DNA from 2 places in the Shewanella sp. MF08487 genome. Region 2 is predicted to be linked to the other one. Evidence: predicted binding sites of a transcription regulator. Region 2 holds the regulator's gene; the other holds the start of a gene.

Region 1 (3,197 bases), on a different contig from region 2:
TTTATGGTTTGCAATCTTAGCGGTTTTAATCGTAAACGATTTAAATTATAAACCCGCGTCAGCGCGCAGCGCTTCAGCTTTATCGGTCGCTTCCCAAGGGAACTCGCTACGACCGAAATGGCCATAAGCGGCAGTCGCTTGATAAATTGGACGTGCTAAATCTAGCATTGCTGTTAAACCGTATGGGCGCAGCTCAAAGTGTTGACGCACTAGTTTGATCAGCAGTTCTTCAGACACTTTACCCGTACCGAAGGTCTCGATGCTGATAGAGGTAGGCTCTGCCACACCAATAGCGTAAGACACTTGGATTTCACAGCGATCCGCAAGACCTGCTGCTACTATGTTTTTTGCCACATAACGGGCAGCGTATGCCGCGCTACGGTCAACTTTTGATGGATCTTTACCAGAGAATGCGCCACCACCATGACGAGCCATGCCGCCGTAGGTATCAACGATGATCTTACGACCCGTTAAGCCGCAATCGCCTACTGGACCACCGATAACAAAACGGCCAGTTGGGTTGATAAAGAACTTAGTGTCTTTGTTTAGCCATTGAGCCGGTAATACTGGCTTGATGATGGTTTCCATCACGCCTTCAATTAAGTCAGCTTGTGAAACGTCATCTCTGTGCTGAGTAGATAACACGACGGCATCGATACCGACAATTTTGCCATCGTCATAGGCAAAGGTGACTTGGCTTTTTGCATCTGGGCGTAACCAAGGCAGGGTGCCATTTTTACGCACTTCAGACTGACGTTTCACTAATGCGTGGGCATAAGTGATAGGTGCAGGCATCAGAATGTCGGTTTCGTTGTTGGCATAGCCAAACATTAACCCTTGATCGCCAGCACCTTGCTCTGCAGGGTCTGCGCGGTCTACACCTTGATTGATATCAGGTGATTGCTTACCAATGGCGTTTAATACCGCGCACGAGTCTGCATCAAAACCCATATCTGAATGGGTATAACCAATTTCACGCACCGTTTTACGGGTGATTTCTTCAATATCAACCCAGGCAGAAGTCGTGACTTCACCGCCGACTAATACCATGCCGGTTTTGACATAAGTTTCACACGCTACGCGTGCTTTGGGATCTTGAGCCAGAATTGCATCTAGCACAGCATCAGAAATCTGATCTGCAATCTTATCGGGATGACCTTCTGAGACCGACTCAGAAGTAAACAAGTGCTTTGCCATAGTAGGAAAATCTCGTCGTTAGCATTCAAACGTGTAGAAGCATCTACATCTAGACGGCTATTTTAGTGGAATTTCACTTTGATGACACCCCCTAAGCAAAATATTTGCGTGTAAAGTGAGGTGTACCTCAATTGTGAACATAATCGTATCGCTTAATTTATAGTGTAAGCATATGAATTAATATATTTTATATTGATTACTTCTTTTAAAACTAATCTAGCGTTGCGCTGGAAACTCTCTCTAGCTTAGGTCATTTTATCGATGTCGTTGTTAGGTGTAAGTGACAAATAATCCATTCTAATTTACAGATGTGTACTGTTAATGCTGAGTAATTAGCGTATTTCATCATTCGTATACGTCAACCTGAGCCCTTTGGATCGGTTAAACTTAGGTTCTTTCGTGCATTTTCGTTTGCGTCCTCTTCGGATGTAGGGGAAAATATGCATCCAAATTGCCCGCTAGACCCCACAAACAAGCAGGAGAGAGCATGTCTTCCCGTAAAGTACTCGCAAACGCAATCCGTGCGTTAAGTATGGATGCAGTTCAAAAAGCTAATTCAGGCCATCCCGGCGCCCCAATGGGTATGGCAGATATTGCTGAAGTGCTGTGGAATGATTTCCTTAAGCACAACCCGACCAATCCTAAATGGGTAGATAGAGACCGTTTCGTTCTTTCTAACGGTCATGGTTCAATGCTGATCTACTCTTTACTACACCTGAGTGGTTATGAATTACCGATTGAAGAACTGAAGCAGTTCCGTCAATTGCATTCAAAAACACCGGGTCACCCAGAATACGGTTACACCCCAGGTGTTGAAACCACAACGGGTCCACTCGGTGCGGGCATCAGCAATGCTGTCGGTATGGCGATTGCAGAAAAAACCTTAGCGGCACAGTTCAACCGTGATGGTCACGATATTGTTGATCACTACACTTACTGTTTCCTTGGCGACGGCTGTTTAATGGAAGGTATTTCACACGAAGCCTGTTCATTAGCCGGTACGTTAGGCTTAGGCAAACTGGTCGCATTTTGGGATGACAACGGTATTTCTATCGATGGCCATGTTGAAGGCTGGTTCACCGATGATACGCCAAAGCGTTTCGAAGCTTACGGCTGGCATGTCATTGCTGGTGTTGACGGTCACGATAGTGATGCTATCCGCGCTGCTATCGAAGCGGCTAAAGCGGTTACCGATAAACCGACTATGATTTGCTGCAAAACCATTATTGGTTTTGGTTCACCTAACAAATCTGGCAGCCACGATTGCCACGGCGCGCCATTAGGCGATGCAGAAATTGCCGCCGCCCGTGAGTTCCTTGGTTGGCCACATGCCCCATTTGAAATCCCAAGCGAGGTTTATGCGGGGTGGGATGCTAAAGCTGCGGGTGCTGCCCGTGAAGCGGCTTGGAATGAGAAGTTTGCGGCTTACGCTACTGCCTATCCAGAACTGGCTGCTGAATACGATCGCCGTGTACTAAAAGGTGAGTTACCTGCTGATTTTGAAGAAAAAGCGCAAGCCTTTGTTCAAGCATCACAGGACAAAGCTGAAGGTATTGCGAGCCGTAAAGCCTCACAAAATGCCATTGGTGCTTTCGGTGCTATGTTGCCTGAACTGTTAGGCGGCTCTGCTGACTTAGCGGGTTCTAACTTGACACTGTGGTCAGGTTCTAAAGGTATTCAAGACGATCCTGCCGGTAACTACATTTACTACGGCGTGCGTGAATTCGGCATGAGCGGCATTATGAACGGTGCTTCGCTGCACGGTGGTTTCATCAATTACGGCGCAACTTTCATGATGTTCATGGAATACGCACGTAACGCAGTACGTATGTCGGCGCTGATGGGGATTCAAAACATTTTCGTTTATACCCATGACTCTATCGGTCAAGGTGAAGATGGTCCAACGCATCAGCCAGTTGAGCAATTAGCTAACCTGCGTATGACGCCAAATATGGCCGTATGGCGCCCATGTGACGCGGCAGAAACAGCTGTTTCTTGGA
Region 2 (3,197 bases):
AGTGATGTTTAAAACCGATAGCCACGATAAAACCTTAGTCAAGATGCATGGTTTAGAGTTACCCGTAATGGCGATTGAAATTCTGTTACTGTTCATGCTGTTTTGCGCCTTGTACTTTAAAGGCGGCGCGGCGGCTGCGGCGTTAGCATCGTTAAGTTCTGGTTTATGGGCTAGCGTGTTCTGGGTAGGCGTTGTTGGAATTGGCTTTGGTATTCCGCTGCTGTTTATGCTGTTACCTGCTGCAACTCGCCACACTAAGGGGGCAATGATTATGGTGGCGTGTGCTAGCTTGACGGGTGTACTCGCCTTAAGGCACTTTATTGTGTACGCAGGGCAAAGCTATTTAAGCTGAGTGTTAACGTGATTTAGATATTGATGGATAAAGAAAAGCACTGATAATCTCAGTGCTTTTTTATTACCAGAATGCAAAGGTATTTTACCTGTAAAGGACAGCTTATTGCGCTAATAGCTCAATAACTGATTTCACCGTTAATACTAAGGCACTAATACTGCAAAGAATCAAAGTTGCCATTTTAGTCTTATCTTTATCGACGCGGCCCACTAATCGCCCTGCGACCAAATAACCTAAAATCACCGAAGGTAGTAACATTAACGATAACCACAGATGCTTTAATTCTAATAAGCCAGTGATAGCCAAAATAGCCATAGCGATGGCGGAACTAAAAATAAAGAAGGCTGATAGGGCTGCGCGAAACTGTGAGGCATCTTTACCTGCTAACAGTATCGCCATTGGTGGGCCACCAATGGCGGCGATATTACCGAAAATTCCTGAGATGACCCCTGCACCGAAAAGCGTTTTTTTATTCACAGGCAGGCTAAATTTGTACAGGCTAAGAATAACCGCTACCGTCACAATGGTGGCAATGGACAAACCTAATATTGGTTGCGGTGCAAACAACAACAGGCTCGCGCCGATAAAGCCACCGGGCACTCGGCCGATGAGAGCATATTGCAAGCCATTGAATTCTAAATTGCCACGCTCGCGCATTAAGGTCAGTAGGGCGATAGTGAACCCCATAGCGATTACAGGACCAGGTACGAGCTGCGGATCGACAATATACAATAACGGGCTGGCGACAACCGCAAGGCCAAATCCAATCAAACTCTGGGTTATGGCACCAAGAAACACTACCACCGAGGCTAAAATAAGTGTTTGTGGGTCTATCATTGAAAACATAGGATTCCTACATACTCAAACACTCTTCAAGATGTTGAAACATGTATCTTGAGGATATTTGGGTATAAACAAAAAGGGATCGATAACGATCCCTATTGATGAGTACTGTGATCCTGAATGCGATGAGTCGCTATTCCATATCTTCCCACTCGATTCCCATTTGATCCATCAATAGCTTGGCTTCAGCAGGAATACTATCGGGGCTGTCTTTTGACAAATCTTCATCATTCGGCAATGGCTGGCCGGTATAGGCGTGCAAAAATGCCTCACACAACAACTCGCTGTTGGTGGCGTGACGCAAATTATTGACCTGACGACGAGTTCGTTCGTCCGTAAGGACTTTAAGCACTTTGAGCGGAATAGACACAGTAATTTTTTTTACTTGTTCATTCTTCTTGCCATGTTCAGCATAGGGGCTGATGTATTCCCCATTCCATTCAGTCATTGACTCACCTGTTATAACGCTAAATTCGGGGCAGATTTTAAACCCTTACCAACAACAGTCAAATTATTGCGACTATTTCTTTGTGATGCAAATAGATTTCTTTATGTTTAGACGTCTAAACGTCTTTAAATTGATTGACGATAGCGTTGAACTTAGGTACATTTAGACGTCCAGACATCTATATCTGTCTACCGAATTTAGGAGCCCATCCATGGCAGAACGTCAATTAGCCACACTGGCAGTGCGTCAGGGTATCGAAACTGATACTCAATATGGTTCAGTAGTGCCACCGATTTATTTGTCGACTAATTACGCCTTCGATGGTCATAAAAAGCCCCGTGAATTTGATTACAGTCGTTCAGGTAATCCTACTCGCTGTATTTTAGGCGATGCGTTAGCGCAATTAGAACATGGCGCCACAGGCATAGTAACTTGCACAGGAATGGCGGCTATCACTTTAGTCACCACCTTGCTGGGGCCTGATGACTTATTAGTTGTGCCCCACGATTGCTACGGCGGCTCGTACCGTTTATTTATCAACTTAGCCAAAAAAGGCCAGTTTAAGCTAATTGTGGTTGACCAAACCGACAGCCAAGCGTTAGCGATTGCGATAGCACAAAAACCAAAAATGGTGTGGCTCGAAACCCCATCGAACCCATTATTGCGCGTGGTCGATATTGAAGCCATTGCCAAATTAAGCCACGACGTTGGCGCGCTGGTGGTGGTCGATAACACCTTTTTATCGCCGATATTGCAACAACCCTTACAGCTTGGCGCTGATATCGTGATCCACTCCACCACTAAATATATTAATGGTCACAGCGATGTCGTTGGCGGAGCCGTGGTCACCAAAGATGCACAAATCGGTGAAAGCTTACATTGGTGGTCGAACACGTTAGGCTTAACGGGGTCGGCTTTTGACAGTTACTTAACCCTGCGCGGTCTGCGTACTTTAGCGGTACGTATTCGTGAGCATCAAGCCAATGCGCAGCGTATTGTTGCCGTGTTAACCCAAAGCCCTGTGGTGAGCAAAGTCTATTATCCTGGTCTTGTGGATCATCCCGGCCATGCAATTGCAGCCAAGCAGCAACAGGGCTTTGGCGCTATGCTAAGTTTTGAGCTCAAGGGTGGCGAGGCCGAAGTTGTGGCCTTTTTAGGTGCGCTCAGTTTATTTAGCGTGGCAGAAAGTTTAGGTGGTGTGGAAAGTTTAGTGGCAGTGCCTGCGACTATGACCCACAGAGCCATGGAGCCGCAGGCGCGTTTTGAGGCTGGCATAAAAGAGACTCTATTGCGTCTGTCAGTGGGGATTGAAGATGCCGCTGATTTAGTTGCAGATATTCAAGCAGGACTTGTCGCAGCTGCGGCTTGTTAGTAGAGGAATAATCGATGGCACGTTGTCACTTACACAAATTTGGTGGTTCCAGTTTAGCGGATGCCGATTGTTATCGCCGAGTCGCCCATATTCTATTAACCCACGGTCATAGCGATGATTTAGTGGTGGTGTCTGCGGCGGGTAAAAGCACGAATTTCTTGTATAAATTACTGTCGCTGCGT

The links. The regulator MetJ, encoded in region 2, represses methionine synthesis genes. The targets are predictions, from matches to a motif close to TAGACGTCTAGACGTCTA.
Region 1: the regulator MetJ is predicted to act here: its motif matches at 1,240-1,257, upstream of metK (methionine adenosyltransferase).

Annotation. Positions count from the first base shown of each region.
Region 1 covers NZ_JBOZPB010000033.1:34,317-37,513, reverse strand. The annotation lists gene metK (methionine adenosyltransferase) at 46-1,197, opposite strand; gene tkt (transketolase) at 1,685-3,197, shown strand, end outside.
Region 2 covers NZ_JBOZPB010000016.1:90,116-93,312, forward strand. The annotation lists gene nrfD (NrfD/PsrC family molybdoenzyme membrane anchor subunit) at 1-352, shown strand, start outside; gene ACRN9H_RS12340 (sulfite exporter TauE/SafE family protein) at 455-1,198, opposite strand; gene metJ (met regulon transcriptional regulator MetJ) at 1,329-1,643, opposite strand; gene metB (cystathionine gamma-synthase) at 1,855-3,015, shown strand; gene ACRN9H_RS12355 (bifunctional aspartate kinase/homoserine dehydrogenase II) at 3,030-3,197, shown strand, end outside.